One region of the Thauera sp. ZXT1-4 genome, then DNA from elsewhere that is predicted to be linked to it. Evidence: riboswitches for the same ligand, from Rfam matches in the RefSeq annotation. Region 1 holds a riboswitch; each other region holds the start of a gene.
The links. A riboswitch is a leader RNA that binds a small molecule or an ion and turns the genes downstream of it on or off. The one in region 1 is predicted to bind cobalamin.
Positions count from the first base shown of each region.

Region 1 (7,416 bases):
GGGGCCATGCTCGGCCTTGAGCTGCGCGATCAGCTCCAGCGCCGCAGGCGTGGCAATGACGCGTTCGACCATGGCTTCGTCCTCCGCAATGCAAAAAAGGGGGCGGTTGCCCGCCCCCGAGGAGATGCCCCGGACAGGGCATGGGGAGAGAGGACGGTCGCTCAGAAGAAGCCGAGCTTGTTCTCGCTGTAGCTCACGAGCAGGTTCTTGGTCTGCTGGTAGTGGTCGAGCATGACCTTGTGCGTCTCGCGGCCGATGCCCGACTCCTTGTAGCCGCCGAAGGCAGCGTGCGCCGGGTAGGCGTGATAGCAGTTGGTCCACACGCGGCCGGCCTGGATGGCCCGGCCCATGCGATAGGCGACGTTGCCGTTGCGGCTCCATACGCCGGCACCCAGACCGTACAGGGTGTCGTTGGCGATCGCCAGGGCCTCGGCCTCGTCCTTGAAGGTGGTCACCGCGAGCACCGGCCCGAAGATCTCTTCCTGGAAGATGCGCATCTTGTTGTGGCCCTTGAACAGCGTCGGCTGGATGTAGAAGCCGTCGGCCAGGTCACCGCCAAGTTGGGCACGATTGCCGCCGATCAGGACCTCGGCGCCCTCCTCACGACCGAGCGCGAGGTAGGACTGGATCTTGGTCATCTGTTCCTGCGAGGCCTGCGCCCCCATCATCGTGTCGGTGTCGAGCGGGCTGCCCTGCTTGATGGCGGCGACGCGCTTCAGTGCGCGCTCCATGAAGCGGTCGTAGATCGATTCCTGGATCAGCGCGCGGCTCGGGCAGGTGCACACTTCGCCCTGGTTGAAGGCGAACAGCACCAGGCCCTCGATCGCCTTGTCGAGGAAGGCATCGTCCTTGTCCATCACGTCGGCGAAGAAGATGTTGGGCGACTTGCCGCCCAGCTCCAGCGTGGCCGGGATCAGGTTGTTTGCAGCGGCCTGGGCGATGACGCGGCCGGTGGAGGTCGAGCCGGTGAAGGCGATCTTGGCGATGCGCTTGCTGGTGGCGAGCGGCATGCCGGCCTCGCGGCCATAGCCGTTGACGATGTTGAGCACGCCCGGCGGCAGCAGGTCGGCGATCAGCTCCATCAGCACCAGGATCGAGATCGGGGTCGACTCGGCGGGCTTGAGCACCACGCAGTTACCCGCACCCAGAGCCGGCGCCAGCTTCCACGCCGCCATCAGGATCGGGAAGTTCCACGGGATGATCTGGCCGACCACGCCCAGCGGCTCGTGGATGTGATAGGCCATGGTGTTCTCGTCGATCTCCGAGATGCCGCCTTCCTGCGAGCGTAGGCAGCCGGCGAAGTAGCGGAAGTGGTCGACGGCGAGCGGGATGTCGGCGTTGAGCGTCTCGCGGATCGGCTTGCCGTTATCGACGGTCTCGGCGTAGGCGAGCAGTTCGAGGTTGGCCTCGAGGCGGTCGGCGATCTTGAGCAGGATGTTCGAGCGCGTGGTGGCGTCGGTCTTGCCCCAGGTCGGGAAGGCCGCGTGTGCGGCATCGAGCGCCAGCTCAATGTCCTCGGCCGTGGAGCGCGCGGCCTGGGTGTACTTCTGGCCGGAAACCGGGGTGACCACATCGAAATACTGCCCCTTGACCGGGGCCACCCATTTGCCACCGATGAAGTTGTCATAACGGCTTTTGAACTGAACCTTGGCGTCGGCCTGGCCGGGCATTGCGTACAGCATGATCTCGTCTCCTCGATTTTCTGGATGCACAGCAAGTCGCTGCATCTCACCTCCAGCAGGAGTCATGCCAGAATGCGAATGCGCCTGGATTCGGGCATTCCAGCCCCACAGCACATCCCATCGGCTGTTCCCATTGGGTGGAATGAACAGGTTGAGTTGCTCCAGATGCTCCATGGAGCAGCCATGCCGGAGCACCCATCCGATGTTTATGCGACATCGCGACCGCGAAGCCGTCTGGCACGCAACAGGCAGGGATCCACTTGAAATCCGAACCGCTCCGTACGTATCGAATGGACAGTAACCTCGAGGCGCCCCCTCGTGCCACACACCACAGCCTGGCCGACACGCGCTTCCCGGTTGCGATCATCGGCGCCGGCGCGCTGGGCCTGCACTTTGCTGCGCGGCTGCGCGCCGTCGTGCCGCTCGCCGTGATTGCGCGTAACGCACACCGGGTCGCAAGCCTCCGCACCGGCGTGCAAGTGGGCGAGCAAACACTCGCCCTGGAAGCCTTCGACGCTGCCCACCCCCCTGTCGCCGACTGGGTGATCGTGCTGGTGAAGGCCGCCGACACAGCGGCAGCCGCGGAAGTCGCCTCACGCATGCGACCCATCGGCGTGCTGTCCTTGCAGAACGGGATCACCGTGGACATGCTGCGCGGGCATTGCCACGCACAACACGTGGATCAGGGCATCACAACCGAGGGCGCGTGGCGCGACGGCAACCGGGTGCAGCCCTCAGGCGCAGGCGAAACCCTGCTGCCGCCCGGGTTCGAGCCGCTCGCGCGGATGCTGGAGGACGCGGGTCTCGAGGCTCGCATCGAGCCGGAAATCACCGCCGCGCGGCTGGCGAAGCTGCTGGTGAACGTCGCCATCAACCCGCTCGCGGCGCTGTTCCGCGTACCCAACGGCGCCCTGCTCGAGCCGCCGCACCGCGTACTGCTCGACGCCCTGGTGCGCGAGGCACTGCCGGTACTGCGCGCCAACGGCCTCGAGCTCGACGAAGCGGCCGCGCTCGCGCGGGTGCATGGCGTTGCCCGCGCCACCGCCGCCAACCGCGCCAGCATGCTGCAGGACGTCCTCGCCGGCCGCCACACCGAGATCGACGCCATCACCGGCGCCCTGCTATCCATGGCCGAGGCGGCCGGGCTCGAAGTTCCGACACATCGCGCGGTGCATACCCTGGTGCGCGCGATCGAACGCGGCGCGTTTGACAGCGCCGGGGGCCAGGGCTAACCTCCGCCCCTGTTCATGGTTGTCCGCCGTCATCGGCGGACATGAAAAGGGAATCCGGTGCCGCGCCCAGCGCGAACCCCGGAGCTGCCCCCGCAACTGTAATCGGCGAGTCCTGCGCCCTCTCTGCCACTGGAAATCTTCCGGGAAGGCTGGCGCAAGACGACGACCCGTGAGCCAGGAGACCTGCCATGCACATCACCTTCAACAGTTTGGGGCGGGGTGTCCCTGACAAGAGGCATGGCTCACACCATTTCACTTGCTCGCTTTCCTGATGGCACGGCAGCACCGCATGGCATTGCCATGCGCGTGACGCATCACGCCCGTGCGTCGGAGATCCGCCCTGCCCGCACCGGATCTCCGCCATGTCCACCGCCGACCGCCCCGCTGCAACGCTGACACCGCCGACCGATTCCACGGGCGCCGTTCTGAGGCCGATGTTCCGCTTCGGCCCCGCCGACGCCCCCCGCATCCTCGAACACCTTCTTGCGCTGGATGCCGATGACCGCCTGCTGCGCTTCAGCCACGGCATCCGCGACGAAGGCATCGCCGCCTACGTCGCCACGCTCGATTTCGCACGCGACCATGTGCATGGTCTGGGCACCGCACAAGGCGACATCGTCGCCCTCGCCCATGTCGCGGTGCGCGATGGGGAGGTCGACTTCGGGCTCAGCGTCACCGCAACTCATCGCCAGCGCGGACTGGGCCGAGCACTGTTCAACCACGTCATTGCACTGGCCCGCCTGCACGGCGCAGGCCGGATCGTGTGTCACAGCGTCAGCCCGGCGGTACTCCACATGGCTGCCGCCAGCGGCTTCCGTCGGCCTGGCGGCAGCCACACCGCCCCCCTGACGCTGGATCTGCGGGCCGAGTCCCACGCCGGCGACGACGCCCATCCTTGCCCGGCCCCCAGCGCAGTCAGCCTCGCGGCCGCCTGAAGCTCGCCTTCCCTCAGAAACCCGTTTCATCCGCACTCACCCAGACGAGGACCACCCGTGGACCGACTTCCCGCCGAAGCACTTGATAGCGCCATGCAACTCGCCGCTTTCCAGATCATCCGCCGCAATGGCGCCGTCGTTGCCTTCGATCCGAACAAGATCGCCGTCGCCATGACCAAGGCCTTTCTCGCCGTCGAGGGCCGCCAGGGCGCGGCGTCCTCACGCGTACGCGACATCGTGGCCCGACTCACCGATACCGTGGTCGGCGCCCTCACCCGTCGCCTGCCCGACGGCGGCATGCTGCACATCGAGGACATCCAGGACCAGGTCGAGCTGGCGCTGATGCGCTCGGGCGAGCACGACGTCGCGCGCGCCTACGTGCTCTACCGCGAACGCCGCGCTGCCGAACGCGCCGCGCAGAAGGACGCCGAAGCGCAGGCGGGCGGCGCCGGCCCCGTGCTGCACGTCGTCGATGGCGAAGCGCGCCGCCCGCTCGACCGCGCCGCCCTGCTCGCCGTGTGCCGCGAGGCCTGCGAAGGGCTGGACGGCGTGTCCGCCGACACCGTGCTCGAACACGCCCTGCACAACCTCTACGACGGCGTGCCGATTGCCGCCGTGCGCCAAGCGCTGGTGCTCGCTGCACGCACGCTGATCGAGCGCGAGCCGGACTACGGCCGTGTCGCCGCCCGCCTGCTGCTGTCGGCGATCCGCGTCGAAGTGCTCGGGCACGAGGCCTCGCAGGCCGACATGGCCGACCCCGATCAGGGTTATGCCGCCTGCCTGCCCGCCTTCATCCGCCGTGGCATCGAGGCGGAGCTGCTCGATCCCCGGCTGGCCGACTTCGACCTCGCCCGCCTGGCGGCGGCGATCCGGCCCGAGCGCGACCTGCAGTTCGACTACCTCGGCCTGCAGACGCTGTACGACCGCTACTTCCTGCATGTCGACGACCGCCGCATCGAGCTTCCGCAGACCTTCTTCATGCGGGTGGCGATGGGCCTGGCGATCAACGAGATCGACCGCGAGGCACAGGCCATCGCGTTCTACGAGCTGCTGTCGAGCTTCGACTTCATGAGCAGCACGCCGACGCTGTTCAACAGCGGCACCCGCCATTCGCAGCTGTCGTCCTGCTACCTGACGACGGTGGCCGACAGCCTGGAAGACATCTACCAGTCGATCAAGGAAAACGCCCTGCTGCAGAAGTTTGCCGGCGGTCTGGGCAACGACTGGACGCCGGTGCGTGCGCTCGGCAGCCGCATCAAGGGCACCAACGGCCAGAGCCAGGGCGTGATCCCCTTCCTCAAGGTGGTCAACGACACCGCGGTGGCGGTGAACCAGGGCGGCAAGCGCAAGGGCGCGGTGTGCGCCTATCTCGAAACCTGGCACCTCGACATCGAGGAATTCCTCGAACTGCGCAAGAACACCGGCGACGAGCGCCGCCGCACGCACGACATGAACACCGCGAACTGGATTCCCGACTTGTTCATGAAGCGCGTGCTGGAGAACGCCGAATGGACCCTGTTCTCGCCGGTCGACGTGCCCGACCTGCACGAGCGCTACGGCCAGGACTTCGAGACGGCCTACCGCGCGTATGAGGAAAAGGCCGAGCGCGGCGAGATCCGCCTCTTCAAGCGCCTGCCCGCCATCCAGCTGTGGCGCAAGATGCTGACCATGCTGTTCGAGACCGGGCATCCATGGATCACCTTCAAGGACGCCTGCAACCTGCGCTCGCCGCAGCAGCACGTGGGCGTGGTGCATGGCTCCAACCTGTGCACCGAGATCACGCTCAACACCGCGGCCGACGAGACCGCGGTATGCAACCTCGGCTCGGTGAACCTGCCAGCCCATCTGGTGCGCGACGGCGATGGCCGCTGGGCGCTCGACCACAACAAGCTGCAGCGTACTGTGCGCGTCGCGATGCGCCTGCTCGACAACGTCATCGACCTCAACTACTACGCCACGCCCAAGGCGCGCGCCGCCAACCTGCGTCACCGCCCGGTGGGCCTGGGCATCATGGGCTTTGCCGACGCCTTGCATTTGATGGGCCTGGCCTACGCATCGGACGCCGCGATCGAGTTTGCCGACCGCTCGATGGAAGCCGTGTGCCACGCCGCCTACTGGGCCTCGACCGAGCTGGCCGAGGCACGCGGGCCATATTCCAGCTTCCGCGGCAGCCTGTGGGACCGGGGCATCCTGCCGCAGGACAGCCTCGCGCTGCTGGCCGAGGGCCGTGGCCGCAGCAGTAGAGGGAATAACGAAGGCGGCGGCGCCCTGCTCGAAGTCGACCGCTCGTCCGCGCTCGACTGGGGGCCGCTGCGCGAGCGCATCGCCCGCCATGGCATGCGCAACTCGAACTGCGTCGCCATCGCACCGACCGCGACCATCTCCAACATCGTCGGCGTGTCCGCCTCGATCGAGCCGGACTACCAGAACCTGTACGTCAAATCCAACCTGTCGGGCGAGTTCACCGTGGTCAACGCGCATCTCGTGCGCGAACTGAAGGCACTCGGCCTGTGGGACGAAGTGATGGTGGCCGACCTTAAATACTTCGACGGCTCGCTCGCCCCGATCGAGCGCATTCCCGCCGAACTCAAGGCGCGTTACGCCACCGCCTTCGAAATCGAGCCGCACTGGTTGGTGGAAGCCGCCTCGCGCCGGCAGAAGTGGATCGACCAGGCGCAGTCGCTGAATCTCTACGTCGCCGCCGCGTCGGGCCGCAAGCTCGACGAGCTCTACCGCCTGGCCTGGCTGCGCGGGCTCAAGACCACCTACTACCTGCGCACCCTGGGCGCCACCGCCATGGAGAAGACCGGCACCAACACGCCGGCCACCGCCAGCGCCGACCCGGCGCCCAAGACCTGCTCCATTCTCGACCCCGACTGCGAGGCCTGCCAATGACCGCCTTCTTCGACGACTGGGACACGCCGGTTCGCCCTCGGGCAGCCACTGCTCCAGCCGCTACGCCAGCCTCCCGCCAGGCAGACTCCCCGGCGTCCACGGTGACGCCCACGGCACCGGCATTCCGCCCCGACGCGGCCCTGTCCGCCACCGATGCCCAGCCGGGCGCGCTGGCGCCGGTGCGTGCTGCCGACAAGCGCATCGTCAATGGCCAGGGTGACATCAACCAGCTCGCGCCCTTCAAGTACCCCTGGGCGTGGGAGTTCTTCCTCAACGCCAACAAGAACCACTGGACGCCGCTGGAAATCTCCATGGCGCAGGACGTTCACGACTACCACCATCGCCTGACGCCGGCCGAGCGCCATGTGTTCGAGAACGTGCTGTCCTATCTGACCACCTCGGACATCCTCGCCATGCGCAACATCGGCCTGGCGGTGATGGAGAAGATGACAGCGCCCGAACTGCAGATCTACCAGGCCCGCCAGGTGTATGAGGAAGCCCTGCATACCTGGACCTATCAGCACTGCATCGAAAGCCTGGGCCTGGACCAGCAGGAGATCTACAACCGCTACCGCGTCGTGCCCGAGATCCACGGCAAGATCGCGCTCGCCAACCGCCGCCTCGAGCGCGTGATGCGGGCCGACTTCGACCTCACCGACCGCGACAACCTGC
Region 1 is NZ_JBQWSN020000016.1:4,109-11,524, reverse strand. It holds gene ACUH78_RS12830 (DUF779 domain-containing protein) at 1-72, opposite strand, end outside; gene adh (aldehyde dehydrogenase) at 162-1,682, opposite strand; gene ACUH78_RS12820 (ketopantoate reductase family protein) at 1,973-2,914, shown strand; cobalamin riboswitch at 2,914-3,119, shown strand; gene ACUH78_RS12815 (GNAT family N-acetyltransferase) at 3,277-3,849, shown strand; gene ACUH78_RS12810 (ribonucleoside-diphosphate reductase subunit alpha) at 3,907-6,744, shown strand; gene ACUH78_RS12805 (ribonucleotide-diphosphate reductase subunit beta) at 6,741-7,416, shown strand, end outside.

Region 2 (7,416 bases), on a different contig from region 1:
CGGCAGGGTGGCGAGGTCGGCCACCACCACGCGCTGGGCGTGGGTGGTACCGCGCTCGATCACGCCCGCGGGCGTGCTCGGCGACAAGCCGTGCGCAATGAACTGCGCACAGATGTCGGCCAGGCGCGAGATACCCATGTAGATCACCACGGTCTGTTGCGGGCGCGCGAGCATCGGCCAGTCCAGATCGAGCTTGCCCTCCTTGAGGAAGCCAGTGGCGAACACCACCGACTGCGCATGCTCGCGATGCGTCAGCGGAATGCCCGCATAGGCGGCGACACCTGCCGCCGCAGTGACACCGGGAATCACTTCGACATGGATGCCGGCATCCACCAGCAGCTCCATCTCCTCGCCCCCACGACCAAAGATGAAAGGGTCGCCGCCCTTCAGGCGCACCACCCGCTTACCTTGCTTCGCCAGCTTGAGCAGCAGCAGATTGATCTCGTCCTGCGGCAGCGAATGGTCGGCGGCTTTCTTGCCGACATAGATGCGCTCGGCTTCGATCGGCGCAAGGTCGAGAATGGCCGGACTGACGAGGTTGTCGTAGACGATCGCATCCGCGCCCGCGACCAGGCGCGCGCCACGCAAGGTGAACAGCTCCGGGTCCCCCGGACCTGCGCCCACCAGGTAGACACAGCCCGGCAGGGGGCCGGGACGATGAACCGCGAGATCGGGAACTGCCATGCTTACCACTCCATGCCGGGCATTGCCTTCACCCCTGCGGAGAAGGCGTGCTTGACCGGCGCCATGTCGGTGACGGTGTCGGCGGCCTCGGCCAACGCGAGCGGCGCCCCGCGGCCGGTGACCACCACGTGCTGCATCGGCGGGCGGGCGCGCAGATCGGCAAGCACCCGCTCGAGGTCGAGATACTGGTACTTCAGCGCGATATTCAGCTCATCCAGCACCACGAGGCCGAAGACCGGATTCTGAAGCATTTCGCGCGCCACCGCCCAGGCTGCTTCAGCCGCAGCGACGTCGCGGGCGCGGTCCTGCGTTTCCCAGGTGAAACCCTCGCCCATCACGTGCCAGCGCACCCCCGGCTGCTTGCGGAAAAAGGCCTCCTCGCCGGTATCCGACCGCCCCTTGATGAACTGCACCACCCCCACCTGCATGCCATGGCCAAGCGCGCGCGCCACCAGGCCAAACGCAGCGCTGGATTTGCCCTTGCCGTTGCCGGTATTGACCAGCAGCACGCCACGCTCCGCCTGCGCGGTGGCGATCTTCTCATCGACAACGTTCTTCTTGCGCACCATGCGGGCGTTGTGGCGGGTGTCACGGTCGGGGGACTGGGTCATGTGGTTGTTCTCCTGTTCGTAGTCGGTGAGCCCGGCAGCAACGACGGACACGCCGCGAGCGGGTCGCAAAGCATCTGGCCGGGTCGTTGTCGGTATGGTCGATAAACATGGAAGATCGGGAATACCGATCGGGGTTCTGGGCCAGCGCCTGCGCTCAATCCGGCAAAAATACCGCCCGCCCCGCGTGCTCGATCCGCCGCAGCGGGTGGCCGAAGGCCTGGCCGAGCAGGTCGGCACGCAGCACGGTGTCGCGATCGCCGGCGATCACCCCCCCGCGGCCGTCGAGCAGGATGATGTGGTCGGCGTAGCGTGCGGCGAGGTTGATGTCGTGCAGCACCAGCACACTGCCGCGCCCGGCGCCCTGCTCGCGCACCAGACGCTGGAAGAGTTCGAGTGTGGCAATCTGGTGATGCAGATCGAGGTGATTGAGCGGCTCGTCGAGCAGGAACAGGCGCGGCGCCTGCGTGAGCAGGGTGGCGATCGCCACACGCTGGCGCTCGCCACCGGACAGCGTCTGCACGTCCCGCTGCTCGAAGCCCGTCAGTTCCACCGCCTCCAGCGCCCTGCGCGCGATCGCCACATCCTGCGGCCCCTCCCAGCCCCAGCGCCCAAGGTGAGGATGGCGCCCAACGAGTACGGTCTCGAGCACACCCGCGGCAAAAGGGTCGGGTTGCTGCTGGGCGAGCAGGCCGCGAAAACGTGCCGCCTCCAGCGTCGGCCAGGCGGCGTAGGGCAGGCCGCCGATGCGCACCTCGCCCACCGTGGGTTCGCGCAGCCCGGCCAGCGTGTGCAGCAGCGTGGTCTTGCCAGCGCCGTTGGGGCCGAGCAGCACCAGGCATTCACCCGCGGCCAGGCTGAGGCTGAACTCGCAGCATAGCCATCGCTCGCCCACCTTGAGCGCGAGGCGTTCGGCCTCGAGCAGCGGAGCCGCATCCTCCGGCAGGGGGCGACGGGCAGCGTTCATCGTGTGCTGCGCGGGCTGCGCGAGAGCAGGAACAGGAAGACCGGCACGCCGATCAGCGCGGTGAGCACGCCCACCGGCAACTGCTGCGGTGCCATCACGGTGCGCGCAGCGGTGTCGGCCAGGGTCAGCAGGGTGCCCCCCGCGAGCGCCGCAGCGGGGATCAGCACACGCTGGTCGTTGCCCAGCGCGAGCCGCACCAGGTGCGGCACGATCAGGCCGACGAAGCCCACCGAGCCGACCAGCGTCACCGCGGTCGCAGTCAGCAGCGAAGCGAGCACGTACAGCGCGATGCGCAGATGCCCCACCTGTACGCCCAGCGCCCGCGCGGAGAGTTCACCGCGGGCGAGCACGTTGAGGTCGCGCGCAAACGGCAACACGACCACCAGCGCCAGCGCCAGCACCAGCAGCGCCGGCCACGGCCGCGCTGCTGCGCTCGCATCGCCCATCATCCAGAACAGCATGGACATCACGCGTGTGTCAGGCGCGAGCGCAAGCATCAGCGAGACCGCGGCGCCACAGCCAGCCGCGACGATGACGCCTGTCAGCAACAGCCGCGTCTGCGTCCAGCTGCCGTCACCGTGTGCCAGACCGAAGACCACGAGCATCGCGGTGAGCGCGCCGACGAAGGCGGAGGCGTCCACCCAGAACGCAGCCGCCCCGAGCGTGATCGCCCCCAGCGCACCCACCGCCGCGCCGCCCGAAATGCCGAGGATGTAGGGGTCGGCCAGCGGGTTGCGCAACAAGACCTGCATGAGGGCACCCGCGGTGGCGAGCAGGCCACCGCAGGCGAAGGCAGCAAGGGCGCGGGGGAGGCGGAGTTCGCGGATCACGGTCGCATTCATACCGTCCGCGCCGGTAAGCGCACCCAGTACGTCGGCTGTCCCCACCGGCAGCCCCCCGGCGACGAGCGCCAGGAGCAGCGCAAGCGCCCCCGCCAGCAGCAGGACCACGGTGATCGCCAGCGGCGATCGCGTGCGGCGCATGGCTGGACTCACGCGCGACTCCCCACGTAGCGCGATTGCAGGCATCGGCGATCAGTGCATGGCGTAGCGCAGTGCCACAAAGACGCTCCGGCCCTGTGTTCCGTACCCCTTGGCAAGTTCGTAGTCCTTGTCGAGCAGGTTGTTGGCGCGAACTTCCACACTCCAGTCAGGCGCCACGGCGTAGTGCACGTACGCATCGACCAGGCCATAGCCCCCCAGGCGACCGGCAGGGGCATTGGGCACCCGATCATAACGCTGCCCTTTCCCATTCCACTCCACGCCCCAGGTCCATGCGCCTGCAAGCCTTTCCAGCGCAAGCGCACCGCTGATGCGCGCGCGACGGCCGAGCTCGTCGCCGGTTTGCCGATCCTCCGCATCGAGCAGGTCGACGCTGGCACGCACGCGATACTTCCCGAGCATGGCACCCAGGCTCGCTTCCACCCCCTCGATGTCTGCCCGGCCGACGTTCGCCGCCACACCGCTGCTCCAATCGATCAGGTTTCGGATGCGATTGTTGAAATAGGTCAGCCCCAGGCTGAGGTCATTGCGCTCCCAGGCCACACCGATCTCGCGATTGAGCGCCTCCTCCGGCTTGAGCGCCGGATTCCCACCGAAGCAGCCCCACATCGGATAGCACTCTACGGGGTAATAGAGATCATTGAAGGTCGGCGCCTTGAACGCATTGCCGATGCTTGCATGGACGCGCCACTCCGGCGTGATCTCGTAGCCGTAGGCCGCTGTTCCGGTGGTCTTGCTGCCGAACTGGGAATTTCGGTCGTGACGTGCATTGAGTTGCACGCGGTGGCGATCGAACTCGCCGCCCCAGCCGAGCAGGAAGGCGTTCATATGGCGCCGGGTCCTCTCGTAGTGGGTCGTCGTCTGCACGCGCTGCTGCAGGAACTCGTAGGCCGCCATCAAGGAGCCGCCACCGAGCGCAATATCGTGCTGCCAGCTCAATTGACGCTGTGTCGTGTCGAAGCGGGAACGCGCGCCGGCATTCGACTGGTTCTCGAGCGCATCGACGCCATGGCCGAAACGCAGGGTGCTGACCCAATCGGACGAATGCTGCTTGCGCAGATACATGCCATAGGATTCCGTGCGCTTGTCCAGATAGGAATCGAAGGGCTGGGCTGCGTCGTACCAGTTGCGCATGTCGGAATACAGCACATTGGCACCGATTTCGTCGTTGCCGCCCAGGTCCAGCGCCAGCGAAGCGCTGAGGTAATCCTCGCGGAAACCGTCGTCGTCGCGGTCGTTCACGGAAAGCACCGGCGTGCGCGCATTGAAGCCGTCGCTGCGCTCATGCCCAGCGGTCACGCTATAGCGCAGGACACCCGCACCGCCAGCCAGCGTGGCGCTGGCTTCACGTGCGCCGTCGCTGCCGGCACCCACGCGCACCGAGGGGTGGAAGCCCTCCTTGCCCTTGCGGGTGAACACCTGGATCACGCCGCCCAGCGCATCCGCACCATAAAGTGCGCTGCCGGGGCCGCGCAGGATCTCGATGCGCTCAACGATCTCGAGCGGGATGGTTTCCAGCACCGGCGAGCCGCTGGTCGCCGAGCCGATGCGGACACCGTCCACAAGCAACAGCGTATGCCCGGCGTTGGCGCCGCGAATATAGACGCTTCCGCTCGATCCAGGGCCGCCATTGCGTGCCATCTGCACCCCCGGCCGCGACGCCAGCAGGCCGAGCAGGCTCGAATGACCGGCACGGGCAATCTCGTCACGTTCGATCACGTCGACGCTCGCGAGCGCGGCATCTGCACTGACCGGCTGACGGGTGGCCGTGACGACCACATGGCCCAACTGGGCATCGGCGGCATGAACGGCCGGCAGGGTGAAACAGCACAGCGCGCCCACCGAAGCGAGCGCGGAGAAGCGGATATTCATCGTAGGGCTCTCCCTTCGCCACACCGCGCGTCCCCGCACGCCATGGCAACTTCACATGGACGCACCACGAGGCAGGTAGAACCGAAGAGAGCAAGACAAACCGCGCCCGTCGCCGCCACCCCGCGGCACATCCGCCATTCCGCGTTCCGGCCGGTCTCCGGGCTCGTGCGCTGTGCCGGCCTGATGGCCGGACGGGTGAGTCGCCTTCCCGGGAATGTTCCCAGTGGCTGCAGGACACACCTTGCGCGCACTTACCGTTGCGGGGGCAGCACAGGCATTGCGGCCTCGTTTGCGAAGGGCCGCGCACCTGTTTCCCGTTTAACCCTGGGCGAGATACGCCCGCGGGCACCGATAACGCGTTGCCCCTTTCGGGGCAGTGGGGGCGGATGATACCGTACGAGGCGGTATCGTGCACTGCAAAAAGAATCCGCACGACGAGCGGAAGACCAAACCACGACAATGACATGTGAACTCATCCTCGGCGGCGCACGCTCCGGCAAGAGCCGGGAAGCCGAACGGCGCGCAGCCGGATCCGGACTTGCGGTGACGGTGATCGCCACCGCCGAAGCCCTCGACGACGAAATGGCCGCGCGCATCCGCCGCCACCAGGCCGACCGCCCCGCGGGCTGGCGTACGGTGGAGGCGCCCGTGGCGCTGGCCGATGCACTGCGCCGCGAAGCCGCACCCGATCGCTGTCTGGTGGTGGACTGCCTGACGCTGTGGGTCACCAACCTGCTGATCGACGCCGGGCACCTGCCCCCCGGAGCCGCCGCCGACGAACTGCCGCGCTTTCGCCGCGAGCGCGAGAGACTGCTCGCCACCTTGCCCGCATTGCCCGGCCGAATTCTCCTCGTCGCCAACGAGGTTGGGCTGGGGCTGGTGCCCGAAACCCAGCTTGGCAGGCTGTTTCGCGACGAGGCCGGACGGCTCAACCAGGCAGTGGCCACCCTATGCAAACGGGTTGTCTTCGTCGCCGCTGGACTGCCGCTGGTGCTGAAGCAGGGCTAAACTGCGAGCCGCACGACATCCAGGACGGCCGCGTGTGCTGCACTCCATGCGGCTGCGTAGCCCCCGTCCACGATGAACATCTCGTCCAACCGACCAAGCTTGTCACCATGAAACCTTTCACCATCGTTCCGCCCGACCCGCTGCTGTCCGCCGCGCTGCAACACAAGATCGACCGCAAGACCAAGCCGCTCGGCGCGCTCGGGCGCCTGGAGCCGCTCGCACACCAGATCGGCCTCATCCAGCAGACGCTCACACCCGAGATCCGCCAGCCGCACATGGTGGTATTCGCCGGGGACCATGGCGCGGCCAAGGCGGGCGTATCGGCCTTTCCGCAGGACGTCACCTGGCAGATGGTAGAGAACTTTCTCGCCGGCGGCGCCGCGATCAACGTGTTCAGCAAGCAGATGGGCTGGGGGCTCGCCGTGGTCGATGCCGGGGTGAATCACGATTTCGGCAAACGCACCGGACTGATCGACGCGAAGATCGCGCCGGGCACCGCGAACTACATCGAACAGCCGGCAATGACGCCCGGCCAGCGCGACGCCGCCCTGCAGCGCGGCCGTGAACTCGCCCATGCGCTGGCGGACAACGGCTGCAACTGTGTCGCCTTCGGCGAGATGGGCATCGGCAACACGGCCTCGGCCTCGCTGATCACCCACTGCCTGGTGGGCGCGGCCCGCGACGGCGATCTGTACAGCGTGACCGGGCGCGGCACCGGGCTGGACGACGCCGGGCTGATCCGCAAGCGCCAGTTGCTGTCGCGGGCGCTCGAACGCGGCGGCCGACACCACGACGGGCTGGAGGTGCTGGCCCAGTACGGCGGCTTCGAGATTGCGATGATGGCCGGTGCAATGCTCGGTGCAGCGGAAAGGCGGATGCTGATCCTGGTTGATGGGTTCATCGTCACCTCCGCCCTGCTGGCTGCACATGCCATCGCCTGCAACGTGCTGTCTTACTGCATATTCGGCCACCGCTCGCAGGAGCCGGGGCACCGCGTGCAGCTCGACTATCTCGACGCCCAACCGCTGATGGAGCTCGACCTGCGCCTCGGCGAAGGCACGGGCGCCGCTCTCGCCCTGCCGCTGGTGCAGGCCGCGGTCAACTTCCTCAACGACATGGCGAGCTTCGAGTCAGCCGGGGTGAGCGACCAGGGCCCGGCGACCTAAGCGCGAAAACGGTTTTCACGCCCCCGGAACGCGGCCATGCGCGAGCAGCTCGCCCGCTTCTTCACCGCGCTGGGCTATTTCACCCGGCTACCCGTGCCCGCCTGGGTGGA
Region 2 is NZ_JBQWSN020000004.1:72,603-80,018, forward strand. It holds gene cobA (uroporphyrinogen-III C-methyltransferase) at 1-684, opposite strand, end outside; gene cobO (cob(I)yrinic acid a,c-diamide adenosyltransferase) at 687-1,295, opposite strand; gene ACUH78_RS04955 (ABC transporter ATP-binding protein) at 1,450-2,259, opposite strand; gene ACUH78_RS04960 (FecCD family ABC transporter permease) at 2,256-3,242, opposite strand; gene ACUH78_RS04965 (TonB-dependent receptor domain-containing protein) at 3,294-5,132, opposite strand; cobalamin riboswitch at 5,265-5,500, opposite strand; gene cobU (bifunctional adenosylcobinamide kinase/adenosylcobinamide-phosphate guanylyltransferase) at 5,592-6,140, shown strand; gene cobT (nicotinate-nucleotide--dimethylbenzimidazole phosphoribosyltransferase) at 6,248-7,306, shown strand; gene ACUH78_RS04980 (adenosylcobinamide-GDP ribazoletransferase) at 7,343-7,416, shown strand, end outside.
Region 2: linked by a shared signal. The riboswitch ahead of ACUH78_RS04965 (TonB-dependent receptor domain-containing protein) and the one ahead of ACUH78_RS12815 (GNAT family N-acetyltransferase) in region 1 are both predicted to bind cobalamin.

Region 3 (7,416 bases), on a different contig from region 1:
GCGGCGTTGAGGTCGGCCCAGATCGCAGGCAGGTCCTCCTTCCTGATGCCGAGCAGGTCGATGCGCTGGCCGCCGGTGACCTTGACCGTGGGCACCTTGTACTTCTCGGCGGCGTCGGCGATGGCGCGCAGCTCCGCCGGCGTAGTCACCCCGCCCCACATCCGCGGCACCACCGAGTAGGTGCCGTCCTTCTGGATGTTGGCGTGGGCGCGCTCGTTGATGAAGCGCGACTGCGGGTCGTCCTTCGCTTCGTGCGGCCAGGACGAGATCAGGTAGTAGTTGATCGCCGGGCGGCACTTGTCACAGCCGTCGGGCGTTTTCCAGTTGAGCATGCCGAACACCGCCTCCTTGGTGACGAGGTGGTGCTTGTAGATCGCCTCGCGCACCACCTTGTGCGAATGCTCGGTGCAGGCGCACACCGGCTTGTCGCTCGCACTCACCGCCTGGTAGGCGCCGCCCACCGTGGACGCGAGGATCTGCTCGACCAGCCCGGTGCAGGAGCCACAGGACGATGCCGCCTTGGTGTGCTTCTTCACTTCGTCGAGGGAGAACAGGCCCTTCTCCTTGATCGCCTTGACGATAGTGCCCTTGCACACACCGTTGCAGCCGCACACCTCGGCGCTGTCGGGCATGCTGGCGGCGCGGTTCTCGCCCTTGTGGCCGGCGTCGCCCAAGCGGTTCTGGCCGAACATGAGCTGGCCGCGCAGCTCATGAACGCTCTGGCGGTCCTTCATGAGCTGGAAGTACCAGGAACCGTCGGCGGTGTCGCCGTACAGCACCGAGCCGACGATGCGGTCGTCCTTGAGCACCACCCGCTTGTACACGCCGCCCAGCTTGTCGTGCAGCACGATGTCCTCGGTGCCCGGGCCGCCACTGAAGTCGCCCGCCGAGAATACGTCGATGCCAGTCACTTTGAGCTTGGTGGAGGTCACCGAGCCGAGGTAGCGCCCAATGCCATGGTTGGCGAGGTGGTTGGCGCACACCTTGCCCTGCTCGAACAGCGGCGCCACCAGGCCGTAGGCGACGCCACGGTGCGCCACGCACTCACCGACCGCGTAGATGCGCGGGTCGGTGACGGTCTGCAGGGTGTCGGAGACGTGGATGCCACGCACCCGCCCGCTGCCGCAGTACAGGCCGGCCGACTCGGCGAGCGCGTAGTTGGGCCGGATGCCTGCGGCGACCACCACCAGGTCGGCGGCGATCTCCATGCCGTCCTTGAAGCGCACCGAACCCACGCGCCCGGCACCCCCGGCACCCTCCTCGCCACCGGTGTCGCCATGGGCGCTGCGCGCCGGCAGCAGCGCCTCGGTCTGGCGTGCGAGCAGGAACTTCATGCCCTTGGCTTCGAGCGAGGCCTGCAGCATGTCGGCTGCCACCTTGTCGAGTTGGCGCTCCATGATCCAGTCACCGATGTGCACCACGGTCACGTCCATGCCACGCAGCATCAGTCCATTGGCGGCCTCCAGGCCGAGCAGGCCGGCACCGATGACGACCGCGTGGCGGTACTTGCCGGCGGCCTCGATCATCGCCTCGGTATCGGCGATGTCGCGATAACCGAGCACGCCAGGCAGATCGTTGCCGGGGATGGGCGGGATGAAGGGCGTGGAGCCGGTAGCGAGCAGCAGCCGATCGTAGTCGGCCTCGGTGACGCTGCCGTCCTTGGCTTCGGCGACCACCCTGCGCCTCACCCGGTCGATCTTCGTCACCGTGCTGCCCGCATGCAGCTTGATGCCGTTGTCGCGGTACCAGTCGAGATCGTTGAGCATGATCTCGGGCAGGGTCATCTCGCCGGCCAGCACCGGCGAGAGCAGGATGCGGTTGTAGTTGCCGTGCGGCTCGGCACCGAACACGGTGATGTCGTAGAGGTCGGGCGCGAGCTTGATCAGCTCTTCGATCGTGCGCACGCCAGCCATACCGTTGCCGACAAGGACGAGTTTCATCTTCTTCATGGTGCTTCTCCGCGACAAGGCCAGTACGTTCGAAACGGAAACGGCGTCCACTCCGCCCAGCCCTTTGGGCCGTAGCGGAATGGACGCCGTTGTCCTGAAGCTGGAAAGTTCTGGGCAGCGCTCGCTGCCGGGTGCCCGACCGCCTTTGGCCGGTTGCTGAACACTTCAAAGCATCAAACATGCCAAGCCGGGCAGGCCGCGGGACAGGCCCGGAATCCGGGGCATAGATCCGGTTTCTGCGCTGCAGCTCGCACGAACGTCCGGCCTCGCAAGCTCTTCGACCGCACTGCTGCAGTGCAGCAGTCGAACCCCGATGCACGCCGATGGTGCAATCCGCACCAGCAGCTCAGGCGCGCATGGCTCATGCCCCGCAACGCAATGCCGCGGCGGGAGCCCAGCCATCGCAACGCAGCAGGCTGTCCTCAGCTCCGCCCCGGCAGAAATGCCTCCATCGCGAGCGCGGCCTCGGCAACCTCGACGATGCGGCGCCCCTGGTTCATCGCCGTCTGCCGCAGCAGGCGGTAGGCCTCATCCTCGGCGAGCCCCTGGTGGCGCATCAGCACCCCCTTCGCGCGCTCGACGAGCTTGCGCTCCTCCAGGCTCGCACGTACGGCAGCGAGTTCGTCAGTCATCGCCTGCAGCCGGCGCGACTGCGCATGCAGTACGTCGACGATCGAAGCGGCCAGACGCGGCCCCATCGGATCGGGCACCGCGGGCCTGCCCGCCCCGCCCTCCAGCCCACCATTCAGCCCGCCGAACTCACCGGCGCGTCCTTCCTCCGCTCCTTCTTCACCCATGCGCACGCCGGGCGTGGCCCCTGCGGCGTCCAGTCCGTCCAGTCCGTCCAGTGCAGATGCGAGCCGCTGCGGGTCATCCGGATCTGCCTGCAGGGCCTCGCTGCGCCGCAGGCATTCCGTCCTCAGTGCCACACCAAGCAGCGCTTCGACCTCCCGCACGCGGTCGAGGCGCAGCGAGCAGCAGGCAAACCAGTCCTGGGCCCGCTCGGGCACGCCCGCAGCATCCTGCCCATCTGCAAGCAGCTTGCGGCGCAGGCGCTCCAGTTCGACGAGCGGCATCGCCTGCTGCACGCCCCGCCAGGCCGTCCGCACATCCTCCGGAGAAAAGGCCTCGAAGCGCTGGAAGCACGCCTCCTGGCCCTCGATCAGGTACAGCAGCGGGGGACCATCCACTGCCGGATCGGCCTTCGCAGCAAACACTGCAGTGCCCAGCGCACGCTCCTGGCCAGCGAGTTCCTTGCCCTGCATGAGGTTGAACAGCGCCACGAGCAGCCGTGAAATCGCGGGATCGGCTGCCACGTCCGCCGCCTCGAACACCAGCGCCAGCAGGGCGGCGATGGTCCGCCTGAAGTGCGCTGTCGCCTCGGCGACTGAGCAGCGCTGGCGCACGATCGCCTCGCGCAGATCGGGGAGCATGTCGACGCGGTGCAGCGCAAGGGCGATACGGGTAAACAGCCGAGCGCCGCCGGCCACAGCGAAACCTGGCACGGCGTCACGGATCTCCGGCCGCCCCAGCCAGGCGCGCACGGCCGCCTCCGCGCTGCGGCTTGCCTCGGCATGCTCTTTCCGCTCCGGACCGAAGCGCACGCCCGCGGAAGCCAGAAAAAGGTTCGAGGCGCCGCGCTCGCCTTGCAGGCGGTGCACGAGTTCGCCCACGAGCTGGACGAGCTCGCAGCTGCGCGCAAGCTGTTCCAGCTCGTGGATCTCGCTGCGACGAGCAGCGACGAGAAAGGCCAGGGTCGATTTCATACGGGGCTCCCGAGGGTTCTTGTTCTGCGGCCGAGGCCGCAGGGGTAGAACCAAGCAAGAGCCGTGCGCAGCCAGCGTCAGCGCGGGTGAGGAGGCAGCTTCCGCACCTGCTCGATGAGCTGTTCGCCAGCCTCGTCCGCGGGCCCCTGCCAGCCATCGAAATGCAGCAACTCGGGCAAGGGCATGCGCGGCAACCAGCCCGCAGCCTCGAGTTCGGGCCGGGCGTGGAACGCGCTCACGTGACCGATGCACAGGTAGGCGATCGGCACGATCTCACGCGGGATGCCCAGCGCCTCGCGCAGCGCCTGCGGGTGCAGGATGCTGACCCAGCCCACGCCGAGGTTCTCGGCACGCGCGGCCAGCCACAGGTTCTGCACCGCACACACCGCGCTGTACACGTCCATCGCACCGATGTGGGTGCGGCCGATCACCACCGGCCCATGGCGGCTGCGGTCGCAGGTGATGCAGATGTTCACCGGCGATTCCAGGATGCCTTCGAGCTTCAGGTTGCGGTAGGTGTCGCGCTTGCCTTCGTCGAACATCTGTTCGGCCTCGGCGTGCGCGGCAAGGAAGTCAGCATGGATCTGCTCGCGCACCGCGCGCGAGCGCACCACGATGAAATCCCAGGGCTGCATGAAGCCGACCGAGGGCGCGTGATGAGCGGCATCGAGCACACGCGCGAGCACCTCGTCGGGGATCGGATCGGGCAGGAACTCGCCACGCACGTCGCGGCGGGTATGGATGGCGCGATAGACCGCGTCGCGCTCGGCCGCATCGAAGCGCGGATCGGCCTGGAAGCGCGCGGGGCCGGCGCTGCCGGCCAGGTCGTTCGTGACCGGTTCTTGGGTAAATGCGGGCGCGTGGGTACGCGCCGGCGCGGCATGCGCCTGCGTCGGGCTGCTCATGAAGTATTCCCCTTGTCGTCGAGCAGTGGACAGCCACCGACCAGGCGGCTGCTGGGTGCACTTCGAGGCCGGTCTTCCGGCTGCGGATCAACTCATCCGGACGCCTTCCCGGTCCTTGCGGACCAGTGGCTGGGCGAACCTTGCCCGGACAATCCCCTTCACGGCGCTGGGCGCGCGGTGGGTTTGCACCACCTTCCCGATTCTCCCGCGCAGCGCGCGGGCACCTCGAAGCAAACAGGGGCGCAAGCTTAGCCGCAAACGGGCTGCCGCGGCAAAAGACGTGCGCTGGGTCAGTGCGTTCCTGCAGCACCCGCACGCTGAATGCCGGGCGCGGACCGGACAAGCAAACGGTCAAAGCACCCGGCCGCTTTCAGCCCCGCTGGCGGCGCGCCTCGAACAGGCAGATCCCGCTTGCCACCGACACGTTGAGGCTTTCGACGCTGCCGTGCATGGGGATGCGGGCAAGCGCATCGCAGGTGTCGCGGGTGAGGCGCCGCAGGCCGTCGCCTTCGGCGCCGAGCACCCACGCCACCGGCACCTTCTGGTCGATGTCGTAGATGGACTGGTCGGCTTCGCCTGCGGCACCGACGACCCACACGCCGGCGTCCTGCATCTCGCGCAGGGCGCGGGCAAGGTTGGTCACGGTGATGTAGGGCACGGTATCGGCGGCGCCGCTGGCGACCTTGATCGCGGTGGCGTTGAGGCCCACCGCGCGGTCCTTGGGCGCCACCACCGCGTGCGCGCCGGCGGCGTCGGCCACGCGCAGGCAGGCGCCGAGGTTGTGCGGATCCTGCACGCCGTCGAGCACCAGGATCAGCGCGTTCTCGTCCAGGCTGTCGAGCACATCGGCGAGCTTGATCTCGCGCCGGGTGGCGTCGACCTTGGCGACCACGCCCTGGTGGCGGCGGGTGCCCACCATGCCGTCGAGCTTGTCGCCCTCGCTCTGCAGGATGCGCGCACCGGCAGCCTCGGCCTGGGCAATGAACTTCTTCACCCGCGCGTCCTTGCGGTCACCGGAGAGGTAGATCTCCAGCACCGATTCGGGCGCGTGGCGCAGCTTGGCAGAAACCGCGTGGAAGCCGTAAATCAGCTTGGTGGGAGTGTTCTCGGGTGCTTTAGCCACGGTCGGTGCCCTTGGTGGTGGTCTTGCGGCGGACGCGTCGTGCCGGAGCCGCGGTTGCGGGCGCGGATTCTAGCGCTTCGGCTGCGGCTACGGCGACTGGTTCGGCGGCGGACTTCTTCGTACGCGCCTTGCGGGGCTTCGGCTCGGCGGCTTCCGACACGACAGCGCTCACCTCGAGGGGCGGCGCGCCGGCAGACTTCTTCGCACGGGCGGCGCGCGGCTTGCGCGCTTTCTTGCTCTCTGCCGGCGCCGCAGCCGCGGCTGGCACTTCGACGGGCTGCGCAGGCGCCTTCGGCTCGGCCGGCAGCTGCCCTTCAATGAGGCGGAAGTCGATCTTGTTGGTCGCCATATCCACCCGTACGAGCTGCACCTTGACCCGGTCGGAGAGGCGGAACTGCTTGCCGGTGCGCTCGCCCATGAGCGCGTGGCGCATCTCGTCGTAGTGGAAGTAGTCGCTCCCGAGATCCGAGATGTGCAGCAGGCCCTCGATGAAGATGTCGTCGAGCGCGACGAACAGGCCGAAGGGCACGACCGCCGACACGCTGCCGGTGAACTCCTCACCGACGCGGTCCTGCATGAAGTAGCACTTGAGGAAGGCGACCACGTCACGGGTGGCCTCGTCGGCGCGGCGCTCGGTCATCGAGCAGTGCAGGCCGATCTGCTCCCAGTCGCCCGGGCGGTACTGGTCACCGCCGAGCGCGGCCTTGATTCCGCGGTGGATCAGCAGATCGGGATAGCGCCGGATCGGCGAGGTGAAGTGGGTGTAGGACTCGTAGGCGAGGCCGAAGTGGCCGACGTTGTCCGGGCTGTACATCGCCTGCTTCAACGAGCGCAGCATCACGGTCTGCAGCAGTTGGGCGTCGGGGCGATCCTTGACCTGCTCGAGCAGCTTCGCGAAATCACTCGCGCGCGGCTCGTCACCGCCGCCCAGCCCGAGGCCGAACTCCTTGAGGAACTCGCGCAGCTTGGCGAGCTTGTCCTCGGAGGGGCTGTCGTGGACACGGTACAGCGCCGGGTGCTCGCGGGTGGCGAGGAAGTCGGACGCACACACGTTGGCGGCGAGCATGCACTCCTCGATGAGGCGGTGGGCGTCGTTGCGCACCTCGGGCACGATCTGCGCGATCTTGCCGTTATCGTCGAAGATCATACGGGTTTCGGTGGTCTCGAAGTCGATCGCGCCGCGCTTGGCGCGCGCCTTGAGCAGCACGCGGAAGAGCTTGTCGAGGTTCTCGAGGTGGGGCAGCAGCGCGGAGAGTTCGGCGCGCACCGCCGGATCCTGCTCGTACAGCGCGGCGGCGACCTTGGTGTAGGTCAGGCGCGCGTGCGACCAGATCACTGCGGGGTAGAAGCGGTAGTTCTTGATCTCGCCGGTGGCCGAGATGGCCATGTCAGCGACCATCGCAAGGCGCTCGACCTGGGGGTTGAGCGAGCACAGGCCGTTCGAGAGCTTCTCGGGCAGCATCGGGATGACGCGGCGCGGGAAGTACACCGAGTTGCCACGGTCGAAGGCGTCCTTGTCGAGCGCGCTGGCGGCGTCCACATAGTGCGAGACGTCGGCAATCGCGACGATCAGGCGGTAGCCCTTGCCCTGGCGCTCGCAATACACCGCGTCGTCGAAGTCCTTCGCGGTCTCGCCGTCGATGGTCACCAGCGGCAGTTTGGTGAGGTCCTCG
Region 3 is NZ_JBQWSN020000013.1:44,666-52,081, forward strand. It holds gene nirB (nitrite reductase large subunit NirB) at 1-1,949, opposite strand, end outside; gene ACUH78_RS11645 (nitrate- and nitrite sensing domain-containing protein) at 2,372-3,715, opposite strand; gene bluB (5,6-dimethylbenzimidazole synthase) at 3,793-4,620, opposite strand; cobalamin riboswitch at 4,670-4,863, opposite strand; gene rlmB (23S rRNA (guanosine(2251)-2'-O)-methyltransferase RlmB) at 4,991-5,743, opposite strand; gene rnr (ribonuclease R) at 5,736-7,416, opposite strand, start outside.
Region 3: linked by a shared signal. The riboswitch ahead of bluB (5,6-dimethylbenzimidazole synthase) and the one ahead of ACUH78_RS12815 (GNAT family N-acetyltransferase) in region 1 are both predicted to bind cobalamin.